3 regions of the Paraglaciecola sp. L3A3 genome follow, and region 1 is predicted to be linked to each of the others. Evidence: predicted binding sites of a transcription regulator. Region 1 holds the regulator's gene; each other region holds the start of a gene.

The links. Region 1 encodes FliA, which starts transcription of late flagellar genes. Its sites were predicted from a motif close to CTAAAGNTNNNNNNNNNNNNGCCGATA; they were not measured.
Region 2: GQR87_RS00485 (DUF5610 domain-containing protein) is a predicted target of FliA. The motif match lies at 8,227-8,253, and genes of this name have one in related genera.
Region 3: pomA (flagellar motor protein PomA) is a predicted target of FliA. The motif match lies at 3,312-3,338, and genes of this name have one in related genera.

The regions. Positions count from the first base shown of each region.
Region 1 covers NZ_CP047023.1:1,632,706-1,642,866, reverse strand. Annotated here, with positions in the region: gene GQR87_RS06890 (DUF2802 domain-containing protein) at 78-476, opposite strand; gene GQR87_RS06885 (chemotaxis protein CheW) at 561-1,055, opposite strand; gene GQR87_RS06880 (chemotaxis protein CheW) at 1,080-1,793, opposite strand; gene GQR87_RS06875 (ParA family protein) at 1,783-2,568, opposite strand; gene GQR87_RS06870 (chemotaxis response regulator protein-glutamate methylesterase) at 2,642-3,757, opposite strand; gene GQR87_RS06865 (chemotaxis protein CheA) at 3,813-5,912, opposite strand; gene GQR87_RS06860 (protein phosphatase CheZ) at 5,926-6,690, opposite strand; gene cheY (chemotaxis response regulator CheY) at 6,724-7,107, opposite strand; gene GQR87_RS06850 (RNA polymerase sigma factor FliA) at 7,146-7,877, opposite strand; gene GQR87_RS06845 (MinD/ParA family protein) at 7,874-8,740, opposite strand; gene flhF (flagellar biosynthesis protein FlhF) at 8,737-10,035, opposite strand; gene flhA (flagellar biosynthesis protein FlhA) at 10,068-10,161, opposite strand, start outside.
Region 2 covers NZ_CP047023.1:125,858-136,018, reverse strand. Annotated here, with positions in the region: gene cysI (assimilatory sulfite reductase (NADPH) hemoprotein subunit) at 1-454, shown strand, start outside; gene GQR87_RS00520 (phosphoadenylyl-sulfate reductase) at 432-1,178, shown strand; gene GQR87_RS00515 (TIGR03899 family protein) at 1,183-2,085, opposite strand; gene GQR87_RS00510 (EAL domain-containing protein) at 2,269-4,506, shown strand; gene GQR87_RS00505 (uracil-DNA glycosylase family protein) at 4,515-5,072, opposite strand; gene GQR87_RS00500 (fatty acid desaturase) at 5,129-6,265, opposite strand; gene fabR (HTH-type transcriptional repressor FabR) at 6,395-7,030, shown strand; gene trmA (tRNA (uridine(54)-C5)-methyltransferase TrmA) at 7,027-8,124, opposite strand; gene GQR87_RS00485 (DUF5610 domain-containing protein) at 8,282-9,733, shown strand; gene amt (ammonium transporter) at 9,980-10,161, shown strand, end outside.
Region 3 covers NZ_CP047023.1:1,419,563-1,429,723, reverse strand. Annotated here, with positions in the region: gene GQR87_RS05905 (DUF692 domain-containing protein) at 1-644, opposite strand, end outside; gene GQR87_RS05900 (hypothetical protein) at 737-1,087, opposite strand; gene GQR87_RS05895 (flagellar motor protein MotB) at 1,480-2,415, opposite strand; gene pomA (flagellar motor protein PomA) at 2,419-3,183, opposite strand; gene GQR87_RS05885 (exodeoxyribonuclease VII small subunit) at 3,444-3,689, shown strand; gene ispA ((2E,6E)-farnesyl diphosphate synthase) at 3,695-4,579, shown strand; gene dxs (1-deoxy-D-xylulose-5-phosphate synthase) at 4,626-6,491, shown strand; gene GQR87_RS05870 (DMT family transporter) at 7,009-7,902, shown strand; gene GQR87_RS05865 (TonB-dependent receptor) at 8,415-10,161, shown strand, end outside.

The DNA.
Region 1 (10,161 bases):
TGAAAAAATATAAATACATGTTAATAGATATACAAAAACAGAAAAAGATGGGAATTAATAAAAGGAGTCAGTGAAAATTAGTTTTGATTGTGATGCAAATTAAATAAGAGTTCAGCTTCAGCTAAGGGTATTTCACATTCCTGTACCACTTCTTCAATGCTAGCACCTTGGCTAATTAGTTTAACGCCTTTATTGTAAAAGCGGCTTTGGGGATCTTGTTCAACAAATGTTTGTTGGGTCTGTTGTAACTCTTTTACTTGCAGTTCTAATTCTTTTAAACGATTAACTAAACCATAGTTACCTGTTCGTACTTCATGCAGCTCATTAATAAAACTATTTATTTGTTGTTTACAAGAAATGAGTTGACTAGCTTGACTTTCAATATTGCTAGCTTGAGAACGATTAGCAAGAACAACTTTTACTAAAAAAATAGCTAGCAACAAAGATATGCCTAAAGCAACCAAACTTATTATCATTGCTAGGTCCATATATGTCTCGTTTCTATTAACTTAGTAGGTATATAACAGCTACCAGAGTGTCGTCTGATAGCCAGTTTTACATTAAATATTAGTGATTTCACTCCACTCATCATCACTGAGTAATTTATTTAAATCAACTAGAATAAGTAACTGACCATCTCTATTACTCACACCTTGAATAAACTTGGCACTTTCCTCTGTTCCAACATTAGGTGCACTATCTATTTCTGATGAACGTAGATATACCACTTCTGCAACACTGTCGACTAAAATACCAACCACTTGATCATCTGATTCAATAATAACGACTCGAGTGTTATCAGTAATATCTGCAGAGGGTAAACCAAAACGAGAACGTGTATCAATGACAGTGACAACGTTTCCCCTTAGGTTGATGATACCTAGCACATAATCAGGAGCGCCGGGCACAGGGGCTATTTCAGAATATCTGAGCACCTCTTGTACTTGCATCACATTGATACCATAAGTTTCTTCACCTAACTTATAGGTAACCCATTGTAAAACCTCGTCACCATTTTCTGCTACTGTATTGCTTGAATTTCGTTCGCCACTCATTCCTATTGCTCCGGCCTATAAAAACTAATCACTACTGCTTAAACCTTGGTTTAGCATACTTATCATTTGTTGTACGTTTAACAAAGCACACATTTTCTTTTTAATCATTCCAGATAACCAAGGGCGACTGCCCATTACATTTCGCCACTTAACATCATCCGGTAATAAAGTTTCTGTCGTTATTAGATTTTCACAACCTAATCCCCAGCCACTTTCACCTAAAACTATAAGATATTGATATTTTGTCGATTCAGCCACTTTTTCGGCTGATTTTTCTGACATTATCCATTTTGCTGTATCTACTACATTATATTTTTCTTCGCGGTGTAACAACACCCCTTTAAACCAATTCGGTTTTCCAAATAAGGGGTTAATATTGGTAATTTGGTGGATACCACCTAATTCCGTGAGTGGTACTGCTAAGGTCATACCAGCCACTTCAAATAACAGCACCTGAAATTTCGTTTCAGGCACAACAGGAAAAATAACCTCAGCTCTGGTTTTTACTGTTGTTAACTCTTCTTCGACCTCAGGGATAATAACTTTAGTTATTATCGGCTCAACCTTAATACGCTTTTTAATCAAGGGATCATAGGGTTCACTTCTAGCAGACGGGGCAGTCTTAAGCAATTGTTCAACAGTTTGCCTATGGAGTTCATCGGCTATTGGCTCTTCTGTCAGCAAAGCTGACATATAATCGTCCATCACATCTTCATTGGCGAAAGGATTACTTGCCATAATTACATTCCAAACTTTGTAAATAATCTAATAATTTAGAATAGGCAATCACCCCTCTCGATTTAGGACAAAAAACTGAGGGTGGACTTTGAGCTTGGCTTGCATCACGAAATTTGGTATCGATAGGAATAACCCCTTCCCAGACATTTTCCTTATAGGTTTGACCTAATAGTCGGTAGGAATCTATTCCTGCTTTAACCCGTCTATCATACATAGTAGGTACTATGCTAAAAGCGAAGGTTTTAGCTAATGACTTTTGCATTATCTCCATAGAATGCATGATTCTGTCTAAACCTTTCAAAGCTAAGAACTCAGTTTGAACAGGAATAATCACCCTTTCACATGCAGCCAAAGCATTAATCATTAACACTCCTAAAACAGGGGGGCAATCCACAATCACAAAATCAAATTCGTCTGATACTTTATCTAGTGCCCGACGTAAAATTAAGCCCATCCCCGTTTGTGTACCTAACTTCCGGTCAAGAGTCGCTAATGCCATGGTCGCGGGTAAAATAAATAAAGAGTCCAATTTAGTTGAACACAGACTATCCATCACTTTATCTTTGTTTAAATTTTTGGCGTCAATAAATACGTCATATAAGCTTGAAGACAATTGCTCTGAATCAATTCCAAAATAATAACTCATTGATGCTTGGGGATCGGTATCAACAAGTAATACACGCTTACCTGCTTGTGCCAACAAACCGCCTAAGGTTACAGTTGTGGTAGTTTTACCCACTCCACCTTTGTGATTGGCAACAGTCCAAACTACCAAAATTCTCTCCAAATATTAATATGCTTAGCCCTAGTTCAAAAAATGATGTACAGAAAACGTAAATTTTGATTGATTATTTAATTATTTCTTTTTTGATATTGTCAGCCATTTCAGCAATATCATAATTTTTTTGCGCAATATTAGAAACTGTAACGGCTTGGGGCATACCATAAACAACGCAACTATCTTTGTCTTGAGCCCATATAGTGCTGCCTTTAGCTTTAAGTGCACGACAACCTTCCTTACCATCAGCCCCCATCCCAGTCAAAATAACGGCTAAAACATTACCGTTACAAACATTAGATAAAGACATAAATGTTAAATCCACACTAGGCTTGTAGGTTTCAGATGCATATCGTTCTGGTCCTAAAATATTAATTTTAGCTGCGCCTTCTGAACCAGAAATAATCATTTGTTTACCTCCGGGCGCTAAATAACAATGACCATTTTTTAAAATATCACCATGCCTTGCTTCCGTGATAGTGACTTTACACAAGTCATTTAACCGCTTCGCAAAAGCTTCCGTAAAAGTACTGGGCATATGTTGCACAATCAAAATCGGGGTTGGAAAATTTGCTGGTAACTCAGTCAAAATTTTCTGTAATGCAACCGGCCCGCCTGTAGAAGCGCCAATTGCTAAACAGCTATATTTTTTATTGCTACTGATAAATGATTTAGATAACGAAGATAAACTTGTATTTCTACTCGAAACTTCAGTAGATAATCTAGCTTTAACCGCTAAAGAACCTCCTGCGAGTGCAGAAGACCTCCTTTGACTAAAACCAACTTTTCTATGCCTACATAAATCTTTGACTCTATTTTGTAACAACAATATAGCTTCTTTACGATTTAACGCAATATCTTCAAATTTTTTAGGAAGAAAATCTAGGGCACCGGCATCAAGAGCATTTAAAGTAGCTTGAGCACCCTCACTGGTAAGTGAAGAAAACATCAGGATAGGGACTGGCGTTCGTGACATGATCTCCTTTACGGCTGTGATCCCATCCATTACCGGCATTTCAATATCCATGGTAACCACATCAGGTTTTAATAAAGCAACACTCTTGATTGCTTCAACCCCATCTTTTGCTTCACCTACAACTTCAAATTCAGCATTTTCTTCTAGTATCTGCTTGATTCTTCGGCGAAAAAAAGTTGAATCATCAACTATTAATATCCTGTATGCCATTTTCAGCTATTCTGCCTTTATTTAAAGCCATTATTAAATTCTATTGGCCTAATACTTAAGATCTTTTAGCCGCGTACCTTTTTAAAAGGGCAGGCACATCTAATATTAGAGCAATGCCACCATCGCTTGTAATCGTTGCACCTGCCATTCCAGGCGTACCTTGCAACAATTCATCTAAAGGTTTAATTACTACTTCTTCTTGACCAATTAAAGCATCCACCACAAAACCTAGTTGTTGAGTACCAATTTGCACTACCACAACATGTCCTTTGGCCTTATCAATTTCAGCTGGATTCTGATTGCGCACCAACCATTCTCTTAAATAAAAGAGTGGTATAGCTTTTGAACGCACTATCATAGTTAACTGACCATCAACCGTATTGGTTTTAGTCACATCCATATTAATAATTTCATTCACTGAGCCAAGAGGTAAAGCAAAAGTTTGCTGACCCACTACTATCATTAATGTCGGTAAAATAGCTAATGTTAATGGTACTTTAATTTCTAAAGTTGTACCTATTCCCATTTTTGAATCTATATTGATGGAGCCGTTTAATTGATTGATCTTGGTTTTAACCACATCCATACCAACACCACGACCAGACACTTCAGATATTTCTGTTTTAGTAGAGAAACCAGGTGCGAAAATCAAATTAAAAGCTTCTACATCAGTCATTCTTGTCGCGGTATCGGCATCAAGTACACCTCTAGATATGGCTATTTCTTTTAACTTTTCAGGATCCATACCTTTACCGTCATCAATGATACTTAACAGAATATGATCACCTTCCTGAGACGCAGATAACTTAACCGTGCCCATCGCAGGCTTACCAGCTTCTTTGCGCTCTTCAGGCATTTCGATGCCATGATCCACTGAGTTTCTCACCAAATGCACTAAAGGATCAGCCAAAGCTTCTACTAAATTTTTATCTAAATCTGTTTCTTCACCTTCAAGCTCAAGAGTGATTTCTTTCTTTAAGGTACGAGCTAAGTCACGGACAACACGGGGAAAACGGCCAAAAACTTTTTTGATTGGCTGCATACGTGTTTTCATCACAGCACCTTGGAGGTCACCAGTGACAACATCTAAATTAGCGATGGCTTTAGTCATACTATCGTCATTCACAGTAAGACCTAAACTTAATAAGCGATTTCTAACTAAAACTAACTCACCTACCATATTCATAATTTGGTCTAAGCGTTTAGTATCGACCCGCACAGTCGTTTCAGCTTGTGGAGGCGCTGCAACTTTTCTTTCTTCTTTTTTAATTGGCGCAGCTGTAGAGCTTGCTTTTGCTGCTGGGACAGCTGTCTTTTTAGGCTCTGTAACAGAAGGTTTTGCTGTTTGTTGTGGTACTACAACTTTATCTACTGGTTTTTCAATTTGCTCTGCAGGGCCTTTACCCTTGCCATGCAATTCATCTAAAAGCGCTTCAAATTCGTCATCAGTAATATCATCATTTGAACTTGCTGCAACAACCGGCTCCTTTTTAGAAGACTCAGGTGCAACAGAAATCGGTTCATCACCTTTAAATTGTCCTTTTCCATGTAACTGATCTAATAATGCTTCAAATTCGTCATCACTGATATCATCGTTAGAATCTGCATCACTTGGCGCTATCACATTTTCTTTTGATGCTGGAGCTGAGCCACCATGTAACTCATCCAATAATGCTTCAAATTCATCTTCACTAAAATCGTCTGCGGAGTTTACTGGCACATCATTTGATGTAGTGGTTGGTACAATAACAGGTTTATCTAGTGATTCAGGCGCACTCAGGCGAGTAAGTGTTTCTATTAAGGACTGGTCTGCTGCGACAAGGGCCTCGCCAGCTTTAACGTTATCGAACATTTGTACGACTAGATCAGTAGCTTGTAAAATAACATCCATTAACTCTGGTGTTAAAGTACGCTGGCCATTACGCATCACGTCAAAAACATTCTCAGCACCATGACAAATTTCAACTAATTCGGTTAGAGATAAAAAGCCTGCCCCCCCTTTTACTGTGTGATAGCCCCGAAATATAGCATTAAGCAGATCGGCGTCTTCTGGGTTATTCTCTAAATCAACGAGCTGTTCTTGTAATTGTTCTAAGATCTCTCCCGCTTCAACCAGAAAGTCCTGAAGTATTTCCTCGTCAACATCAAAAGCCATATTTCATTTACCCCTAAAATCCAAGACTTGAAAGCAAATCATCAACATCATCTTGATCTGACGCCACATCGTCTCTGCTGTCTGCATCCATAATTGGACCTTCAGCCACTATCATATCGGCTTGATCATCAGATATATTAAGCTTTTTATGAGTTATATCGGTATCCTTGGCTTCCACTCCACCAAACATAGTTAACATATAAACTAGGTTATCTTCCACTTCCTTAACAAGCTCAATCACTCTTCTGATAACTTGCCCTGTAATATCTTGATAACCTTGTGCAAGTAATACTTCAGTTAACAAACTACTCAGTTTAGCCGTTTCCTCTGCACTATCTTTAAAGAAGCTATCAACTTGTTTAGCTAAATGGTTGAAGTCCCCAAGTTGCAGATTACGAGCCATTAACTTATCCCACTCAGGTGCGATATTGCGTATGCCTTCATTTAGCCTTTCGGCGATAGGCATGCAAGTATCAACCAGATCCATAGTTTTGTTAGCTGCATCTTCAGTGGTTTGAATAACATACGTTAAACGCGTTTGAGCATCAGGTATATCTTCATTCGTCATATCAATGATACGAGGATCCAATTGAAAATTATTCAATGAATCATGTAATTGACGAGTTAATTTTCCAACTTCTGAGAATAGTTCAACTGAATTATTTGTATGAATTTTTTCGAGCAAATCATGAGCAGCTTGATGCTCTTCCGCCTCAACTAAAGACACTAGTTTTTTGGCATCTTCCAAAGAAATTGGCGGTTTGTTTAAGGTTGTCATACAGTCTTTCCTTTTAGTTCGGTCTGCCTGAATTTAACCTAAACGTTCAAAGATCTTAGCCAATTTTTCTTTTAATGTTGCAGCGGTAAAAGGTTTAATAACATATCCATTAACGCCTGCTTGAGCTGCAGCAACAATTTGTTCTTTTTTGGCTTCAGCAGTCACCATCAACACTGGAATATGTTTTAAATCAGTATCAGCGCGAATTGCCCTTAATAAATCTATACCTTGCATTCCAGGCATATTCCAATCAGTTACGACAAAATCAAAATCGCCCTGTTGCAACATAGGTAAAGCAGTGTTTCCATCATCTGCTTCTTGTATATTTGTAAAACCAAGATCTTTAAGTAAGTTCTTAATAATTCTTCTCATTGTTGAGAAATCATCCACAACAAGAATCTTCATGTTTTTATCCAAAACCACCTCCGGTGAGGATCCAACCTCTATTAACAATTTTATTTTTCGTTTATACGCCAAGATTGCATACGTGACTTAAGTTTCAACATTGCTTGACTATGTATTTGACTTACTCTGGACTCACTCACTTCCAAAACTTCACCAATTTCTCTAAGATTCAATTCTTCGTCATAGTATAAGGACAAGACAATCGCTTCTCGTTCAGGCAAAGTGGTGATTGTATCGGCTAATGCTTTTTGAAATGAACCTTGAACTAGTTCATCAAAAGGTGAATTAGAACCTTTAGTTTGTTCAGTCGTTACCACATCTTCGGTAACCCCTAAATCTTCAATACCGACTATCCTTCCAGCATTAACTTCATTTAACATCTGGTGATAACTTTCAATACTGACTTGTAATTTTTCTGCTACATCTATGTCTCGAGCATCTCTTCCGGTAGCTCGTTCGACTTGATTAATCGCTTCTGTGATTGCCCGACCATTTTTATGCACTGATCTTGGGGTCCAATCCCCTTTGCGAATTTCATCAAGCATTGAACCTCGTATACGGATTCCTGCAAAGGTTTCAAAACTTGCACCTTTACTGCCATCAAAGTTTCTTGAAGCTTCTAATAATCCGATCATTCCAGCCTGAATCAAATCATCAACAATCACACTAGCGGGTAATCTAACCATCAAATGGTGGGCGATCCGCTTGACTAGCGGAGCGTGCCGTTCAACTAAATCGTTTTTATTGGCAAGTTGTTGATAAGCAGCTGCTTTACTACTCACCGGTTATTGCACACAACGTCTTTAGATACCAATTGCTCTAAGAAAAACTCTAGATGTCCTCCAGGCTGATTAGGAATAGGCCATTCAATCGCTTTTTTAGCTAATCGACGAATTGCCATAGCGGCAGGAGAAGTAGGATAAGCATCAACAATTGCTTTTTGTTTTCTCACCGATTTACGTACATTTTCATCAAAAGGTACAACTGCAACTAACTCTAACGCTACGTCTAAAAATCGATTAGTCACTTTTGTTAATTTAGTAAACAATTCATCACCTTCACGCATGCTACGCACCATGTTAGCGACAATCTTAAATCTAAATATGCCATGTTCTTTATTTAGAATCTTAATCAATGCGTAGGCATCAGTTAACGATGTAGGCTCATCGCAAACCACCATTAATATGTCTTGAGAAGCTTTGGAGAAACTTAACACCATATCCGAAATCCCAGCAGCAGTATCAACAATTAACACATCAATTTGCGTTTGTAATTCGCTAAAAGCTCGAATCAGACCAGCATGTTCGGTAGGTGATAGTTCAGCCATAGATTGACTGCCAGATGTAGCTGGCGCAATTTTTATTCCGTATGGGCCTTCAACTAACACTTCGTCTAAGGTGCATTCACCAGACAAGACGTGAGATAAGTTTTTTTCAACCCTCAATCCCAACAATACGTCGACATTGGCAAGACCTAAATCCGCGTCTAGTACCATAACGCGTTTGCCTTGTTGAGCCAATGAGATGGCGGTATTAAGTGTGATGTTAGTTTTACCTACACCACCTTTACCGCCTGTCACGGCTATTACTTTTATAAGTCTAGATTGATTCATTCTTCTTAAGCTACTTGCTTGGTCCTCAATCATACTGCCACTGCTGCATTTGTAATGTGATTTGTTTCAGTATGAAGTAAACCGAATTTTTTATAAAGCTTTGCTGCACTCATAATTAAAAATTTCGTATCTGCGGGTTGCATATCTTCAGGCACTTTCTGTCCATTAGTCAAATAACAAATTTGCAATTTATTTTCTATCGCCACGCTTATCGCCTCTCCAAGACTGTAACATTCATCCAGCTTGGTCAATATACACCCTTGTAAAGAAATCTGTCGATACTCTTTAATCGTTTGTTGCATGACACGATACTGGCAATTGGCTTGCATCACCAAATATTTTCTAATAGTAACACAAGAATTTTGTTTAATAGTATCTAACTGCTTGATTAGTCTAGCATCTTGTTGACCAAAACCTGCAGTATCTATTAATACTAAACGTTTATTCCTAAATTGATAAAGTAAATCTGATAATTCATTGGCATTTTGCGCTTTTTTTACACAACAACCGATAATTTTTCCATAAGTCGCAATTTGCTCAAAGGCACCAATTCTGTAATTATCAATAGTCACTACCGCAACTTGTTCTGCGCCATATTTTTGTGCTGCTTGGGCAGCTAGTTTAGCTACTGTGGTAGTTTTACCGGTACCAGTAGGTCCCATTAGTGCAACCACACCAGGTTGGGAAAGAATATCATCCCTTTTAGTTTGCAATCTATTAGCCAAAAGTTTAAGTAAAAATAACCAAGCTTCTCGTTCATTAGCAGATTCGGGCGCATAGGCAACCACTTCTTCGGCTAATGTATTTGAAATACCCATTTGTAATAGTTTTTCAACTAAATAACCATGCAATGGATGTTTTCGATTATTTTCTTGATTAATTAAACCTGATATCTGGAACTGTAGAATATTACGCAATGATGATAATTCCTGCCTCATTTCTTTTAAGGCAGAGTGTTCCTGAGGAGTTGAATTTTGTTGTTGAACCGGCTGAGTAACCAAAGGTCGCTCAGGCTGGACCAAAGGTTCAGTCTGAGTTGTCACTGATTGTGATTGTTTTTCAAGCAAAGCTTTTAAACTATCAGGCCCATTATCACCAATAATTTCACTTAAAGTCGGTGTTTTTCGCTGAGCATTGACACTATTTTCAACTTGAGGTTTAGTTTGACGGGGAAGCTGAGCATCAGGCTCTTTGTCATAAGCTGCGACAATCTCAATTCCGTCCGCATGTTTTTTATTTGACATGATAACAGCATCACCGCCCAACTCGTCTTTGACTTGTTTAAGCACGTCTCGCATATCTTTACCATAAAAACGTCTGATTTTCACATAACCCCCTAATGTACTTCAATTGTGTCAGATTATTGACCCACAGCACTCACGATTTTAATTTGTTTATCATCAGGAATTTCCTGATATGAAAGAACATGTAACCCACTCACTGAATGTTTTAAA
Region 2 (10,161 bases), 1.5 Mb from region 1:
TCAGCGTATGAACTCTATGGCATGTGTAGCCTTACCTACATGCCCATTAGCCATGGCAGAAGCAGAGCGTTATTTACCTAGTGCTGTGACCGAAATCGAAGGCTTGTTAGCAAAACACAATTTAGCTAACGAAAGTATAATTTACCGTGTTACTGGCTGCCCTAACGGCTGTGGTCGTGCCATGTTAGCTGAAGTGGGCTTAGTCGGCAAAGGCCCGGGTAAATACAACTTCCATTTAGGTGGTGATCGTCAAGGATTACGTATACCTCGCATGTATAAAGAAAACATCAGCGAACAGCAGATAATGCAAGAGTTAGATGAGTTGATTGGCCGCTGGGCAAAAGAACGCAATACAGACGAAGCATTTGGTGATTTTCTTATCAGAGCTGAAATAGTTAAGCCGGTTGTTAATTCAGCCAAGGACTTTCATGATGAATCACAACTTCCAGCCTAATGCCGCATTCGGTCGAGATTTCCTCTCGGCCGAAGCGCTTGCAGAAATCAATCTGAGCTTAGAGCAACAAACTCCTCAGCAAAGAGTGACTTGGGCCCTAGATAACTTGCCAGGTAACTTTATGTTGTCTTCAAGTTTTGGTGCACAAGCGGCTGTCATGTTACACATGGTGACTCAAGAATTTCCTGATATTCCTGTGGTATTAACCGATACGGGTTATTTATTCCCTGAAACCTATCAATTTATTGATGAGTTAACTGAACGCCTGAAACTTAATTTACAGGTATACCGCGCCAAGATGTCTCCTGCATGGCAAGAAGCTCAGATGGGCAAGATGTGGGAGCAAGGTTTGGAAGGAATTGAAAAGTACAATACCTTGAATAAGGTTGAACCCATGCAAACCGCCTTAAAAGAACTGGAAATCAAAACCTGGTTTGCTGGCTTGCGTCGAAGTCAATCTGACATGCGAGAAAAATTGCCTGTTATCCAACAACTTAAAGGGCAAGCTAAAGTTTATCCTATAATTAATTGGTCAAACCGGGATGTACACATGTATCTTAAGGAGCATAATTTACCTTATCATCCATTGTGGGAGAAAGGTTATGTGTCAATTGGTGATTGGCATAGTACTCGTTCTCTAGAAGAGGGCATGAACGAGCAAGACACTCGTTTCTTAGGCTTAAAAAGAGAATGTGGTTTACATGAATTTGGAGACGGAATTTAGTCCTCTAATTTATAGAAAATGAATGAGTTAACGCTCCTTTTAGGGCGTTAACATATTCAACCTGCTTTTTTCGCGTTACCAATTTAAATAACTCAGCACCAATATTAGTAAATTTATAATAGATCAATGTCGTGCCCGTTTTTTTAGCCTGTAAATTTATCCCATGACCAGCGCAATACCATTGCTCAGGGATATTAATAACTATCTCGGCAGACTCAATTTCACTTTGGTGCAACAAACCTAAATCCATTAATGATAAAAGATCCGGATAACCTAAACCAAATTCGGCTAAATTAACTTGTAAGGTTTTATTTTTGCTGAAAAGTGACCAAACCCCTGCCCTTTGAGTAAATCCAAGTAGTAATTTGGGACTCGCTTCTCCTTTACGTTTACTGGCTAAATTGACCGCCTGTTTAAAAATAAGGGCATCTTTATGTGTTAATTGCTTCAATACTTCTAAGGTTTTTAAGGAAAAACTGCCCGGAGTTGCGGTTTCAACAGCAAATATCTTGCCCCACAACTGTTGCATTGCAGGAGAATAAATCTCTTCAGCCATATTTACAAAACTAAAAAACCAATCAGGATCAATTAATTCCCCGTGCCCATCATCTAGACAAAAATCTAATGCTTTACCTAGAATATTCTGTAAGTTTTCGAATTTTCTACGGGCTAACATTTGTGCTTTAAGTTTAGCTTTTTGATTAAGTGTTAAGTTGTATTCGACAGAGTAACCAGTTTGCACTCCTACTTGCGCAAACCATTGACTGATCCTATTCTGATTTGACTGATTACTTAATTGCGCAGCATTTTTATGTGAAGCAGACGCACTTTTATTTTTTGTCTTATCTAAGCTGCTTGGTATCTGTGATTTAACCAGTCGCGAGGTAGATTGAGGCTCTATCTTCATAATCAATTGATAACATTTACTTTTAACTGTATTTAAAAGCTATATTGCGACAACTTATATAACCTAGGCAAATATAATTGATAATTTTACTTCAATAGACATTGAGATAGTTGTATTTATTCGCTTTTTAAATTAATCGTATTGGGGTAGAGTTAGGCTGTTATTGATGTAAACGGAAGTTAAATGAGTTCTAATAATTACGACAACGATGAGTTGATTTTTTTACCCGAAGAAACCAACAACGAACAAGCTATTCCTCGCACTCTTGGGGTCTGGAATATCCTTGTTGTTGATGATGATGAGGAAATTCACTCCGTCACACGTCTGGCTCTTTCAGACTTAATAGTGGCAGATCGAAGTTTACATTTTATCCATGTTCATTCAGGTACTGAAGCATTAGAACTTATTGCTGAAATGAGGTCATCTATTGCCATCATTTTATTAGATGTGGTTATGGAATCTGATGATGCGGGCTTAATTGTCGCCCGAAAAATGCGCGAAGAATTAAAAATACTTGAACCCCGAATTATTCTGCGTACAGGTCAGCCAGGCTATGCCCCTGAAGAGCAAGTGATTAAAGATTATGACATTAATGACTATAAAACTAAGACCGAATTAACTAGAAGTAAACTTGTTACCACTATTATTGCTTCAATACGTTCATATCAACAAATTCTATCCATAAATCAAAGCCGTTTAGGTTTGCAAAAAATAATCGCTTCAGCCGCTAATTTAATGGAAGAGCACTCTGTTAAAAACTTTTGCGAAGGAGTGGTCACACAAATCAGTTCTCTGATCGGCTTAGAAGCAGGTGGCATAGTATGTGCTAAAGCTGGTTCCGTATTAGATATGGAAGATGATGATATTTATGTACTTGGTGCCGCCGGCGAATTTGCAGAATACATAAATAAAAAACTAGAAAACTTACACAGCTCAAAAATCGTTAAATATGTAAATAGTTGCTTATTGCTCAAAGAACACATTTTTGAACCTGATTTTACCGTACTTTATTTACACAGCTCAGATTACGAAGCTGCAGTATTTTTGCAAATAGGTCATACAATAAGCGACATAGACAAACAACTGCTCGAGGTATTTCTTTCTAGCGTATCCGTCGGATACGAAAATGTTAATCTTTTCCACCAACTACGCACTGCAGCCTTTAGAGATTGGTTAACTAAACTACCCAATCGCAGTGAATTTATTAATATGTTAGATGATGTGGGTAAAGCACATTTACAAAAAAAAGATCTAGTGGTGGCTTTAATTGATATCAACCATTTTGCCGACATTAACGACGGATTAGGTCAAGACGCAGGTAATGATATTTTATTGGCGGTTACAAAAAGATTAGAAGAGACATTTGCCGACAAAGTTAAGCTGGGTAGAATTGGCTCAGACGTATTTGGCCTTATAGGTCCTGAATATTACATTAATCCTGAAATTATAGAACAGCTATTTATCGCACCTTTTAAAGCAGGTGAACACACATTACCGCTCGCTGCCTCTTTCGGTTTTTGTCGACTAACAAGTAAAAGTCAAACTGGGATTAACCTTTTAAAACAGAGTAATATCGCGCTGAATAGAGCGAAGAAAAATTTAAAAATCAATTTTGAATATTATGCCCCTGAAATGGAGCAACAAACCACTTGGCGGTTAGATATGATCCGTCAATTAACTCATGATTTTCAACAAAGAAAACTACAACTTTGGTATCAACCCCAAGTCGACCTAGTTACAGAGCAAATAATCGGAATGGAAGCTTTATTACGTTGGCCCACTAGTGACGGAGGTTTTGTTTCTCCTGCTGTTTTTGTACCTTTAGCCGAGTACTCTGGATTAATTATTGAGATAGGTTCTTGGGTATTAGCAGAGTCTTGCCAAAAGTTAGCCGCACTAAATGAACAAGGGTTCCAAGGGTTAAGAATGGCAGTAAACGTTTCAATGCCACAATTCCGTGATCCAAACTTTGTTGAGTCGGTAAAAACTATTATTACCGAACACAATATAGAACCCGATCGTATCGAATTAGAAATAACCGAAAGTGTGGTAATGGATGAACCACAAATAGTGGTGGAAGCACTACAAGAATTAAAAGGTTTTGGGGTCAAAGTGGCAATAGATGATTTTGGCACAGGTTTCTCATCTATGAGTTATCTACAAAAGTTACCTTTGGATAGATTAAAAGTTGATCGCAGTTTTGTTAACGAGATATCTCCAGGTAAGTCGGCATTTATTGTAGAAACTATTGTGACTTTAGGTAATAAACTAGGTCTATCAACCATAGCCGAAGGTGTAGAAAAAAGAGAACAAGCTAGCTATATGCTTAAATTAGGCTGTGATGAAGCACAAGGTTATTTATTTGCCAAACCTATGCCTTTTGATCAATTACTAGATTTTTTAAGAGAACACGAAAAGTAGCCATTGTTTTACCAATACTGAGATAATACTTTTTTCATTTTCGGTAAAACGTCCCGCTCAAACCAGCTATGTCTTTTTAACCAGATATTATTTCTTGGTGATGGATGGGGTAACACTAAATAATCAGGCTGATAATCACGCCAACCTTGTAATCTCGCAGTTAAACTTTTTTTGTCCGGTAAATAATAATCTTGCGCATATTTACCAATCAGTAATATAAGTTTAGGCCGACTGGTTTTAAGCAAATCTGAATGCCATTTGGGTGCACATTCTGGTCTTGGCGGTAAATCGCCAGACTTCCCTTTACCTGGATAACAAAAGCCCATAGGCACTATGGCCAATATATCTTTATTATAAAAACAAGCTTCATCTATATTAAGCCAATCTCTTAGGCGTTTGCCAGAAGCATCATTCCACGCTTTATTGCTGTCATGAGCTTTGATACCCGGCGCTTGGCCAATGATAACAACCTGAGCATTAGCTGAATATTGAATAATAGGTCGAGGAGCAAAAGGCAAACTATCAATACATATTGTACATTGATTTATTCTATTAGCTATATCCACTCTAGGTCCTGATTTTTAGATATAAAAAAGGCTTCAATCGAAGCCTTTAATTAAAGTTATTCAGCGCAAGCTGGCATAAAGTCAAATTGGTTTAGTCGCAACCATTTTTGTTTTTGTAATGCTAGATTTTGTTTCAACTCTTTATACTTATAATGGATCTCTAAGTTTTTATAACTACGTTGTAGAGACTGCTTTTTGATTTCCATTAATTGTTTTTTAGCCGCATAATATTCGGTCATACGCTGTGCTAATAGTTCATACTCAGTTTGAATACGCACCAATATTTCATCGGCGTTATGTAATTTAGCCACTTTTTCTTTAGCTAGTTTTAATTGCATCGCTACTTTAGCTTTTTCAATCCGTTCTTCTGGACAACGGCGTAAGTTTTTTGTCCAGCCTAAATATGACAATCCACCTATTAACCATTTGGTAGGATCAAATTGCCACCATTTGATACCATTTCGGTAATCATATTCAAATATATGATGATAATTATGATACCCCTCACCAAATGTAAAGAATGCCAAAATATCGTTGTCACGGGCTGTGTTAGCATCTGTATAGGGTTGTTTTCCCCATATGTGTGCCAAAGAGTTGATAAAAAAGGTCACATGATGCACAACTACTAAACGAAACACACCAGCCAATAACAACATGCCCCAAATATCGCCATTTAACCAACCTAATAAGATAGGTATGCCAAAGTTAGCAATTAACATAATAGCTAGGTAATGATTATGTTGCCACATCACAACTTTATCTTTTTGTAAATCACGGCAATTACTATAATCAGTATATCTATGCCTCTGATATTCCCTTAGCATCCAACCGACATGAGAAAACCAAAATCCTTTTTTAGCCGAATATGGATCACGCTCGTTATCATCTACGTGCCTGTGATGAATTCGGTGATCAGAACACCAATGTAAGATGCTATTTTGTAACGCCATCGCTCCCCCGATAGCTAAAACGTAGCGCACTAAAGCATTAGCTTCGTATGCCTTGTGGGACCAAAGCCTGTGATAACCCGCTGTAATCGACATACCAGAGAAATAAATTAACACAATACAAGCTGTGATTTCGACTCCATCAAATCCATGTTGAAATGCCTCGAACGGCACTAAAACCAAGGCTATGAGTCCGGTTATAATAAATACCAATAAATTGGTTATGATAAGACGTGGCTTCTTCATTCAAAGTTACTTTCAGCTTACAAGTGTACGCTATTTTACTTTGCTCAAAGCGTTAAGCAAGCAATATGTTGAATTTATCCACTTTTTATAGTGTCTATTGCTCCCCTTTTTACGTTAGAATTGATCGCTATGATAAACATCAAAGAATCGCCATTAAGCCGCCAAGAGCAGAAATTACGCACACGTAGAGCGATAATAGAAGCCGCCTTTTCATTGTTAGATGAACACCGTAGCTTATCAAGCATAAGCTTACGAGAAGTCGCACGTGCCGCTGGCATTGCCCCCACATCATTTTATCGTCACTTTAAAGATATTGATGAATTAGGCCTGACCCTAGTTGACGAGGCAGGATTAGCACTACGCCAATTAATGCGTCAAGCACGACTAAGAATAGCTTCTGGGGGTGGTGTTATTAGCACTTCTGTAGATACATTCATGGAATTTATTACAACCAACAACAATGAATTTCGTTTGTTATTGCGTGAACATACCGGTACATCTATGGCATTTAGAGCAGCTGTATTACGTGAAATTAAACACTTCAATGTTGAATTAACCGACTATACAATTGCCAGCACAGAACTACCCGATAACATAGCAAACCTGCAAGCAGAAGCTATGGTGAAATTGGTATTTAGTGCTGGAGCCGAAGCTTTAGACGCAACTCAAGAACAGAAAAAAAAGGTCGCGTCACGGGTAAAATTACAACTTAGATTTGTTGCAAATGGCGCGTTATTAGCGGTAAAACAAAAAAAATCATCTTAAATTTTCTGCAAATAAACCCCACATTCCGCATGGTGGGTATAAGGAAATTGATCAAACAAAGCAAACCGAGTGACCTTGTGGGTTTTTAGCAAGGTATCTAAATTATCTTTCAACGTCTCTGGATTGCAGGAGATATATACAATATTTTCATAAGCTTTTATCATATCAACAGTCGTCTCATCTAAACCAGCACGAGGTGGATCAACTAACACTGTTCTACAGTCATAAGACTGTAAATCTATACCTTCCAACCTACGAAAAATTCTTATCCCTTGCTGGGCTTGGACAAATTCTTCACTCGACATACGAATAATTTTTAAATTATCGATATTATTTTGTCGAATATTATCTTGTGCCGCAGCAACCGATGTCTTAGATATTTCAGTAGCCAAAACTTGATTGAAGTTTTGCGCTAAAGGCACGGAAAAATTACCTGAACCACAATATAACTCAAGTAAATCTCCTTCACTGTTTTTGGTAATATCTAAAGCCCATTGCAACATTTGTATATTCACTTTGGCATTAGGCTGAGTAAAACTATTTTCAATTTGTTTGAAGGAATATTGTTGTTCGTTAATTAATAATGTTTCAGTAACAAAATCTTTATCCAAAATTATTTTTTGTTTTTTAGCTCGTCCTATTATGTCTACTACGTATGACTCTCTCAATTTAGAACGTAACGCTTGCATAGCACGCTGCCAGCTTTCATCCAAAGGTTTGTGATATAACAAAGACACAATGATTTCACCACTAAGAGTGGCGAGATAATCAATTTGAAATAGTTTTCTGCGTAAAGTCTCATTCGTTTTTAAAGCGGCAATTAAATCTGCCATGACATCGTTTATCAGCTGAGTTGCGGGTGGAAAATGATGCACTTGATACTTTTCTTTACTTTCTTGGTCAAACATAACATGGTGCAAGTCATCACCATCATGCCATACTCTGAATTCAGCACGCATTCGATAATGCAAAGGATCGGAGGCAAACGTTTCCAACTTAGGCATTTTATATTGCGCAAAACTACTCTCTACAAAATTTGCTTTGTACTGTAGTTGTTCAGCGTAGGTGTCTGCCTTAATTTCAGTTGGGCGCATAGTCTCATATCCTTCATACTTCTAGAAAAAAGCGCAAGGTAAAGGGTTTTAACCAATACTGCAATATTTATAGCCACAACTATGAATTTTTAGTGACTCGGGCTAAATTTTGAACAAACACGGCCGATAAAGTGTTGAGGGTAGAGAGGTTTACATTATGAATATTAATCAAATAAAAGATTTTTTAAACGACAAGCCACAACATTTAGGCAGTAAAGAGAGTATCCAAAATCAATTGCGAGATTCAGGATTAAAGCAAGCTGCTGATTTGCAAAGTAATTTTATTTCTTTACAAGTCGACAAGTTTAGTTCAAGTGCTACATTTGGCGTAAGAGTTTTTTCTAATGCCTTGAATTCAACTTTAGAAGTGAATAATCAAAAGCCAAATTTTTCAGAAAAAAAATCTCAAGAATCAAATAATTCCATGTTTGATTTCGAAGAAGTGGCAAAAAATGTCCTGAAATTTGTTGGCGGTGCAATTAAAAATGCCAAAAACTCCGGCGCAGATGAAGCTGAATTAAATAAATTATTTGAACAAGCAACCTCTGGTGTACTAAAAGGCATAAAAATGGCCGAAAAGGATCTGGCTGGCTTTTTAAATGATGAAATAGAAAAAGGCATAAGTAACAGCAAAAAGTTAATTGAACAAGGTATTGAAGCACTTAGACAACAAATATTTGATCCCACAGCTGGTGAAGACGATACTTCAACGCAAGCTAATTCTGTAACTAAAAGTACAGATGTTTCATATGCCAAATTAGAAATGGGTGAATTAAACATCCGTACCAGAGATGGAGATCAAGTTAGTATCAGATTTGAAGACCTAGAATCCTTTGAATTAAGTCAAAAAGAAATCAAACAATTAGCTACACCAACCGAAGTTGTTGAAGAACAAACCTCTGAAACAGCAGTGCAAGTAGCTGTTGACGAAAAAGTAGCAGCTAATGCAGCAGCAGACACCGCAACAACTGCGCCGAGTGCTGTAACCACAGCTAAATCAGGTGATGATAAGGTTGAGGAATTAGCTGAGGAAGCTCAACAAAGCGCACAACCTCAACAAACAACGGTTGAAACTGCATCCGAATTAAATGCAATTTATTATCAACAGCAATCTTTTTCATTTTCTGTAACCGGTGAATTAGATGAGGGCGAGTTACAAGCAATTGGTAAGTTGGTCAATGATGTCAACGTATTGGCAGAAGAGTTTTTTAATGGAGACATTGAAACTGCTTTTAATCAAGCCTTAGAATTGGGTTTCGATGATAAAGAATTAACCGGGTTTGCTCTCCAACTGACCAAAGTTGAAAATACACAAGTCATCAAAGCCTATGAAGCCGTATCTCATTTTGATGAAGATAATCTAGAAAATGAAGACCCAAGTAAAGCCGTTAAACCTGTAGCCGATTATTTAGAAAAGCTTCTCAATGTACTAGACGGCGCTAGACTCCACTTGGAAGACAGTAAGTCATACGAAAATGTGGTGAATGAATTAATAAATAGGTTAGGCGATGTTGCTACGCCTGACCTAATTACCGCTATTCATCGCTTTAACGATTTTAACCAAAAACTTATAGACAACCTTCCTATAGGATTTAAACCTCAAGTTTAATGATATTTCACCTCGATAAGTCTTGCACAAAATCACTGAATCGAGGTGAAACTCACACCTATAAACCCATTTTCTTTTTGTGTTCAGAGCAAATTCAACTAAAGAATAATGGTGAAAACAGTTAAACAGGTCATAATTCTCTCCTGAACAAAAATATTTGCAGCGAATATCTATAAACCAACTATTAAAACTTTGAATTCACGGTTTTTTCTAGCAAACTAGCTAGACTAAAACCAAGGATAATAAATGACAGAATCATGGCTTTTACTGACTGCCTTCCTAGTATTTCTAATGCAAGCGGGGTTTTTGTGCTTAGAAACAGGAAAAATTCGCAGTAAAAATAGCATTAACGTTGCCGCTAAAAATATTTCTGATTTTATTCTATCTACCATCATATTTTGGCTTTTCGGCTTCGGCTTAATGTTTGG
Region 3 (10,161 bases), 210 kb from region 1:
AGGTCATCAGCTTCATCAAAATGTCCAGCAATATGTCCGTAGACTATTTTATTGCTGGGCATAGCTGCTAAAAATGCTTCTGCATCATATTGATGATTGATTGAATTCACGTAAATATTATTGATATCCAATAACATTAAACAGCCAGATTCTTGCAATACAGACAAGGTAAATTCTTGCTCAGACATTTCCTGACCTGGTGCAGCGTAATAAGATACATTTTCTAACAACAGAGGCCGCTCAATAATATCTTGAACTTGCTGGACTCTATTTACTACATGTTTTACAGCCTCTTCAGTGAAAGGTATCGGCATCAAGTCATACATGTGGCCTTGTCCTGAGCAATAACTTAAATGTTCACTGTAATACAAGATATCATGCTGATCTAAAAAGGTTTTCACCTGTTTAACGAAGTCCACATCCAAAGGATCAGGACTACCAATAGATAGAGATAACCCATGACTCACAAAGTTTTGTGTCGTGGTAAATTGTTGTAAATTTTTTTGAAACCTGCCCCCCATTGGGATCCAGTTTTCAGGAGCGACTTCCCAAAAGTCAACTGCATCAGGGATCTCAGGTAATAGCTGATCTAACATCTCACGACGTAAACCTAATCCAACACCAGCAAGGTTCTTTTTTTCCATAAGGTTAGTAATCTCAATTTAAATTGAAAAAGCCGGCAAATAGCCGGCTTTAAAAAATAATATTAGTCTAATCTGTGTTTGAGCAGATTAGACTAGGCTTGGCCACCACATTTACCTTCGCCGCACTTACCTTCTTTTTTAGTTTTTTTGTCGCCCCCGCATTTGCCTTCGCCACACTTGCCTTCTTTCTCAGCTTTTTTGTCGCCACCGCATTTACCTTCACCGCACTTGCCTTCTTTCTCAGCTTTTTTGTCACCGCCGCATTTGCCTTCGCCACATTTGCCTTCGCCACACTTACCTTCTGGGGCTTGTTGCATATAACCAGACTCTAAAGACTGCATCCCAAAAGGACTAGCATTTGCTTGCAGACTAACAGAAGCTAAAGAACCAATGACAACAGCGCCTAAAGTCGTAGCCATAGTTGTTTTTTTAATTTTTGTCATATTTTGGTTTCCTTTAAATGATTTTAATAATAAACGGAATATTATATATGTTCCCGTATATGACCCTAAATCAATAAAATTAATTTCATTTTGACTGCTAGATATATTATTTAACCTGAACTCGGGATAATGAGTGTCGTTTCAAATTAAATTTTATAAATAATTCAAATACTTAAAAATAAACCCTGAGTTATATTTGGATTAAGGTTTATACGATGACGAAATTTTTCGTGTATAGCAAGGCGGTTTTTCTAGTAATAGCGGGCTATTACTAGAAAATCCAACGCGCTAGGCGCAAAAATAGCGTTATCGAGAGGTTCGGTTTATCCCTAGCTCAGGTTATTTAGTGCAATGGATCTTAATAACCAAAATTCTAAAAATGCAGGCAAATATTATTCTAACACTGAGATTGGATCAGATATTTTCGCTTTACCTTGATTAATTGATATTTCTACTCGTCTATTACGACTTCTATTTTGTGCACTTGTACCTTCGTCTAGAGGTGCAGTATCAGCCTTACCGACTACTGACATTCGACTTTCATTAAAACCTGCAACTCTTCTTAATTCTTCCGCCACGGCAACTGCTCGTTGAGATGATAAATCCCAGTTTGAACGATACAACTCATTTGAAATTTGTTGGCTATCACTGTGCCCGGATACTTCAATATCCCCAGGCATCTCGGCTAACAAAGCACCTATTTTTCGTAGGATTGGCACAAACTGTGGTTGCAGAAAAGCAGAACCAGCAGAGAACGAGCCATTTTCACGAATACGAATAATAATCTGTTGCCCTAAAGACTCCATCTCTACGGCCCCATCTACAATTTCTTTTTCTAACTGTTGCGCCACTTTTTTCATTTGTTCGGCAATTTCTTGCTGAGCAGCACTTTGATTTGTGGTTACCCGAGTACTAGTTGTTTGTTCTGATGCGGTTTGTTGTGCTGCACCACCACGCATTTCACCACGTTGTTTTTGTCGTCCACCAGCCGAATCTTCACTTCCAGCTTGAAACTCAAGCATCTCTTGAGTCATATCAGTCGTTTGTTGTTGAATAGTATCAATAGGAGTCGGTTCAGGTCGACCGGGTCTAAACTCCATAGCAATAACACTAGTGCCTTTAGGAATATCTTTCACTTCTATTTTATTTTGTACGCCAAAGGCAAACTTCATAGAACCAGCAATTTGTTTGAACTTCAGTACATCCATCTCAGAAAAAGACAACAACAGTACAAAGAAGCACATTAATAGTGACATTAAGTCAGCAAAAGTCCCCATCCATGCAGGGAGTCCCTCTGGGGGACATTTAGGGCATTCTTCTTCAGACATGAGTTATTCAGCTTCTTCGTCAGAGCCACGTTTACTAGCAGCAATATAATTTTTTAAGATTCCTTCAATCACTCTAGGATTTTGTCCATCAGCAATACCTACTATTCCATCTAAGATTAACTTTTGGTTTAATTTTTCTTCTTCGCTTCTATGTCCTAATTTAATCGCAATCGGTATACACAATAAATTGGCTAACATTGCACCATACAAGGTGGTTAAAAGTGCTACCGCCATTGCAGGTCCAATAGATTTTGGATCATCCATGTTTGATAACATCGCCACCAAACCTACTAAGGTACCTATCATGCCCATCGCAGGGGCAACATCGCCGAGGTTTTTAAATATACTCGCACCAAAATCATGGCGCTCTGTTGTCATGGCGATATCTTTGCTCAGTGTCGCTTTTACGATGTCGACATCGTGGCCATCCACTAACATATCGACCCCTTTTTGCATGAAAGGATTGTCGATTTCAGCTTCTTCCAAAGCCAAAAAACCACCTTTTCGGGCGGCATCTGCCATTTCGACAATTTTTTCAATTAATACTTCTGGTGCATCTACTTTAAACATAAATGCTTTACCAGCAACTTTACCTGCCCCAAAAAATTGCCCAAGAGTAAACTGTGACAAAACAACAAATAAACTTCCGCAAAATACGATTAATATTGATGGCACGTTAATAAACATACCTATATCGCCACCCTGAATCATGGCCATTATAACAAAGCCAATAGCTCCCAGAATACCGATTATGCTTGCTAAATCCACGTGGCGCTCCCAATCCTAATAAAGCTAAAATTTAATCAACGGTTAACCGTTACTTTGATAACTGACAATTTAAATACATTACACAACAAGTAAATAGATAAATTAAGCTAATGCTTTCTACATCATATTATCGACTTTAATAAATATTTCTATAGTCCCACCTCACTCGATCACATTATCATTAAATATTTGACCCCTTTTTTGAGCTCAGGTAAGGTGCGTGCCTGTCGAAAAAAAGCCTGTCACTAGGTAGATGAACTATGACCAGTCGTAAAAAAGCGGAATCACTAACCTTCGAAGAATCTATGCAAGAATTGGAAGAGTTAGTCAGCAGCATGGAACAAGGCGAATTGCCTTTAGAACAAGCCTTAAAAAACTTTGAACGAGGCATTACTTTGGCAAGACACAGCCAAAAACAGTTAAAAGATGCAGAACAAAAAGTTCAAATTTTAACCAGTCAAAATGGCCATCAAACATTGGATGTGTTTGAGACCAACAATCAGTAAATTGAATGAACTTAAATACTTTTCAAAAAAATACTAAACAAAGAGTCGATTCGGGCTTAACTGACGCGATTGAATCACTTCCTGGGCATGCTGATAAATTAAAGCAGGCTATGCTATATGCGTTATTAATTGGCGGTAAAAGAATGCGGCCTTTTCTGGTTCACGCAACCGGACAAATGTTAAACGTGTCGAGTGAAGATTTAGACGGTCCAGCTAACGCCATTGAAGCGATTCACGCATATTCATTAATCCATGACGATTTACCCGCCATGGATGATGATGAATTACGCCGTGGTCACCCAACCTGTCATATTCAATTTGACGAAGCGACTGCGATCCTTGCAGGAGATGCATTACAATCTTTAGCATTTGATATTTTATGTCATTACCCTTTGAGGCAAGACAGTAAACGTATAGCGCTAATTCGTATTTTAAGTAAAGCAGCTGGCTATAATGGTATGTGTGGCGGGCAAGCAATGGACTTAGCTGCCACTGATCAACAAATTAGTCAAAAACAGTTAGAACAACTACACAACAAAAAAACCGGCGCATTATTAATCGCCTGTGTTGAAATGGCAATTAGCCTTGCAGATGATGTAAGTCCAGAAAACAAACAACATTTAATGCAATATGCACAAACAATTGGTTTAGCTTTTCAGGTGCAAGATGATATTTTAGATGTCACTAGTGATTCAACAACCCTAGGAAAACCGCAAGGTTCAGACCAAGCGCAAAATAAAAGCACCTACCCAGCCATGCTGGGATTAAGGCAAGCACAGACTTATCTTGACGAACTTCACCAACAAGCGCTTCAAGCTTTGCGCGCTTTGCCTTACAATACCCAGCTGTTGGTCTCGTTTACCGACTTCGTTATTCATCGTACTTATTAAATTGAGTACCCGAATAAAATTATTTTAATTAGTTGAAACTCATTTAATGACCCTAGATATAGCTCACTACCCCACTCTTGCCTTGGCTGAAACGCCAGAATTGCTTAGAGAGTTGCCTAAAGAAAAATTACATCAATTGGCCACTGAACTGCGTCAATATTTATTGACCAGTGTCAGTCAAAGTAGTGGGCATTTTGCTTCGGGTTTAGGCACCGTTGAATTAACCGTCGCCTTACATTATGTCTACAACACCCCTTTCGATAGATTATTATGGGATGTTGGCCATCAAGCTTATCCCCACAAAATCCTTACGGGTCGCCGGGATCGTATGCAAAGCATTCGTAAAAAAGGTGGTCTGCACCCTTTCCCTTGGCCTAAAGAAAGTGAGTATGACACCTTTGCAGTTGGCCATTCTTCTACCTCAATTAGTGCCGCTTTAGGCATGGCTGTGGCTGCAGAAAAAGAAGCGTTAGGCCGCAAGATAGTAGCTGTAATTGGTGATGGAGCTATGACCGCAGGGATGGCTTTTGAAGCACTTAATCATGGTGGAGACATTGGCAAAGATATGTTGATCATCTTAAATGATAATGAAATGTCTATTTCTGAAAACGTCGGCGCCTTAAATAGTCACTTAGCCCGTTTATTAACTGGTAATTTTTTCAATACTATACGTGACGGCAGTAAAAAATTGCTCAGCACAGTGCCCCCTATCAAAGAATTCGCTAGCCGTGCCGAAGAACATATTAAAGGTATGGTAGTACCAGGCACCATTTTTGAAGAATTAGGATTTAGCTATATTGGCCCAATAGATGGTCATGATGTAAATGGTGTAGTGGATACCTTACGTAATATGCGTAATATTAAAGGCCCGCAGATTTTACATGTGGTGACCAAAAAAGGTAAAGGTTACGAGCTTGCCGAACAAAATCCAATTAAGTTTCATGCTGTACCTAAATTTAATCCCGCTGCCCAAGAATTACCTAAAGCAGCACCTTGCGATCCGTCATTTTCTGCAATATTTGGTGATTGGTTATGTGACATGGCGGCCCAAGATCCGAAACTAATGGCCGTCACCCCAGCAATGCGTGAAGGTTCTGGTATGGTGAAATTTTCTCAAAAATTTCCCGAACAATATTTCGATGTAGCCATAGCTGAACAACATGCTGTGACTTTTGCCGCTGGTTTAGCCAAAGAAGGCTTAAATACAGTTGTGGCCATTTATTCGACCTTTTTGCAGCGGGCTTACGATCAATTGATCCATGACGTAGCAATACAAGAACTACCGGTATTATTTGCCATTGATCGCGCCGGATTAGTAGGCGCCGATGGGCCCACACACCAAGGTGCATTTGACATTTCGTTTTTACGCTGTATACCGAATATGGTGATTATGACCCCAGCTGACGAAAATGAATGTCGTCAAATGTTATACACTGGCCATACTCTAAATAAACCAGCCGCAGTCAGATACCCAAGGGGGTCTGCCACAGGTGTTGAACCCACTAAAGAAATGTCTGCTTTTGTCTTAGGTAAAAGCCGCAGTATTCGCCCAGGTAAAAAAGTGGCCATCCTAAATTTTGGTATTTTATTACCCTACGCACAACAAGCAGCAGAACAAATAGATGCGACTGTCATTGACATGCGTTTTGTTAAACCTCTTGATACTGATGTTATTGACCAACTAGCGGCTGATCATGAGTTATTTGTCAGCATAGAAGATGGAGCCATCATGGGTGGTGCGGGTAGTGCCGTAGCTGAATATCTAATCTCTTCGAAACACAGCAGTAAACTATTACAACTTGGTCTGCCTGATGAGTTTATTATGCAAGGTACACAACAAGAAATGTACGCAGAGTTGGGGTTAGACTGTAAAGGTATATTGACTAAGATCAAGCAGTGGCAAGATAGTTAAAAGCAGCGGTAAAGCAATGAATAGGAGATAGATACTAGAGAATCAAAATATAGATCCCTGCTAACAGCTTGTAGGAATGAAGATTTGTACTGACTATCCTACCATTCCCGCAAACAATTAAAACAGTAATGTAATTGTAACAGTGGATGTCTCTATAAGCGCGGTAAGCGCTCCTTATCAACAGCAAAATTACGATTGACATTATTTGGTATTACCGTAATCTAAAACGATAATGATGAATTTAATTAAACAATATTAGCTATCAACTAAAAGATAAAATATTTTAAAATGACCCAACTTAATCTACATCACATTCTTCAACCTATTGATCGTCTGGCGATCTCTGTGCGCTGGCTTATTCTTGCTGTGGTTTGATGTAGACTAATATAAATACCTCAAAAGCCGCAGCATTCAGTCTGCGGCTTTTATCTTTCTATCCCCCAACATTGATAAAACGCGACTAAATAGCTTCACTCTTTGGGTTATCTGTGAATAACAACAGAAAAGGAGTACAAAAATGAAAGTCGCAATTGCCTACCTAACCGTTGTTTTGGTTTGGTCTACTACTCCGTTAGGACTAGCATGGAGCAGTGAGTCTGTGCAGCCTAGCATGGCGGGTTTTCTTAGAATGACGATTGCCTTAGTGTTAGGATCTGCGCTGTTGGGCGTATTTCGAATTAAGCTACCACTGCACTCATCTGCACTAAAACTTTATGCATTTTCTTCAATCGGCTTATTTGGCGGTATGTTTAGTTCATACTTAGCCGCAGCGTATATATCAACAGGCATGATGTCCTTAGCCTTTGGTATGTCACCGATTATCACAGGTGTATTAGCTTATAAACTGCTGGATGAACCCAAATTGGGGCTGAACAAAATAATAGCCATTGGCTTGGCGTTTATAGGTTTAGCTATTGTTTTCGCAGATAATGTCAACATGGCCCATGATGCTTGGAAAGGTATGGTATTAATCGCCTTAGGGGTTATTAGTTTCAGCTACAGTGCTGTATTGATCAAAACCGTAAAAATTGAGATCCATCCTGCAGCCACTATGGTGGGCTCAATGTTATTTGCCGTGCCGTTGTATTTCGTTACATGGTTGCTTATGGATGGTACCTTGCCAGTTGATACTTGGAGCCGTAAATCTATTATCACTATTATTTATTTGGGGGTATTTGGTTCACTCATTGGTTTTGTTTGTTATTTTTATATTTTACAGAAACTCACCACTGGCAGCGTGGCACTGATCACTATGATGACGCCGGTTTTTGCCATCATTTTAGGCAGCACCTTGAATAATGAAGTGATTACCTTGAATGTTATTATCGGTGCATGTGCAATTATTTCTGGTCTAGCCTTATATCAACAAGATAGCCAAAAACATAAAAGGTCTTTGCCAGCAGAAGTGTGAAATATTTTCCCAAGTATTCGCTTGGGGAAATAATAAAGGCAAATTACAAACACAAATCATAGCTAGACTTTAAAACCTAACTCAGGGTTCAATCTAAGCACGAATCAAGCAATAACTTATAAGATAAGATTAAGAATAAAAGCTCTACATTTATTACATGTACTGATTAAATACAAAAATACAGCCCTTAAAAATTAACCCAATTATTCCCCCTTATCTCAAATCGCCAAATATAGACCCTAAAAAGCAAGTATCAATGTCTACAACTAGTTCAATGCAATTATCTTTCAGTGTTTTTATACCTATTTAAACAAACCACTAAAACCAATAAAAACAAAAGCTTAATCTTTTAAATTTAAAAAAGAACACTTACTTGTAACCGCCCCCCTCTAGAAACACTGAAAATTGTATAAACTTTGTTAAAAAGTTTTGATATTGATTATTAATATGTTTAAATAAATTAACTTGTATTACAACATACAACTTACAACATATAACTTGGAGCATTAATAATGACAATATTGTTTAGCAAAAAACATACATTAGCCCTCGCTGTCACGGCTGCATTAAGTGGTTTATCAGGAGTCACACTAGCTCAGTCTGCTGATGAAAATGCAGCTGAACAAACCGAAGTGATAGAAGTAACAGGTATTCGTACCGCGCTTGCTAGTGCATTAGCTGAAAAAAGAGCAGCAGCTAATTTAAAAGAAGTAATCAAAGCTGAAGACATAGGTAAACTTCCTGACAATAACTTAGCAGAAGTGCTGGAAAATATTACCGGTGTTCAGATAGACAGAACCAATGGTGTTGGCACTAGTGTACAAATTCGCGGAACAGACGCGAACAGAGTAGAAATTAATGGCGTTTCTACCGTTACTTCTGGCAGTAACCGCACAGGTATTAGTTTCGAAGACTTACCCGCCGCCTTAATAGCATCATTAGAAATAACCAAGGCTTCAACCGCCAAAACGGTAGAAGGCTCTGTTGGCGGAACCATTAATTTACGAACTTTACGTGGTAACAGTTTAAAAGAAAGGTTAACCCAATTTAGAGTTCAAGCTGAAAATAGTAATTTAGCGGATTCAACTACACCTAAAATTTCTGGAACTTTTGGTGATAACTGGCAAACAGATTTAGGTAAACTTGGTCTGGTATTAACAGGCAGTTACGCTCAACAAGATGTAGCATCTGCCGTGCCACGCTTTGACCGTGATAGAGTGGTCGAACCTGACTCAGGCAGAGCCAGTGCCGAAGCTTTTCCATTTTTACGTACTCAGTATCTAGATCAATATTTAACCGCACAGAATTATGAAACGAAAAACTTAACTGGCTCTATTGAGTTACAGACATCTGATAACTTAAAACTATATTTTGATGCCACAATCAACGATCAAGAGAGTGTTCGTGCGAATTCTCGTGCCTCATTTTCAGGAACAGGAGGTAATCCTGTTATCGATGCCACAACCAATACTGGTTTTGAAACTATCAATTTAGGTACGGTTGATGGTGAGTTTGGCATGCTAGACTTAGGCGAAGTGACAGTGGTGACGAGTGGTATTTTAGGAGTTGGTTCAGAGGTGGTTAATGGTATAGAACGTATAGATCCCAACCTTAGAACGGCAAATACGAACTCTTCACGTTTAACACAAAGCCGAGTATTTGCATTTGGTAGTGAGTGGACAGGTGACGATTTCCAACTGAATGCAGAGCTTTCTTATTCAGATTCTGAATCAGATAATCCATCCCTAAATTCAACCCTTGATTTTATCAACCCGAATGACACACAACCAGGACCTAACACCCTTAATGACAATGGCACACCGGCCATTTTTCAAATTGCTAATAACACCTTTGAGTTTGGTATTGCCCAAGGATTACCAGAAACGCCAACTACGGCCCAATTGTTGACTCCTAGTAATTATGCAATAAGAAGTATTGGTCAAGGTTTATTAACCAGAGAAGCAACTGAAGCGGCTGCTAGGGTAGATTTTGAGTATGATGTTTCTTCGATCATGCCTTTCTTTACTGATTTAAATACGGGTCTGCGCTGGAACAAAACCACCAATATGACCAACAACGAAGATACTAATAATAGTTTTGGTCAGTGGAACCGTCCAAGAGCCGATTTATTTGCAGATATAGTCACACCTGGCGCGAATAACTTTAACGATGGAGATAGTCGCGAGCTGTTTATTAAGGACTATTTGATCATAGATAACGACGTATCATTTAATAATCCTCAATTCGTAATTGATACTC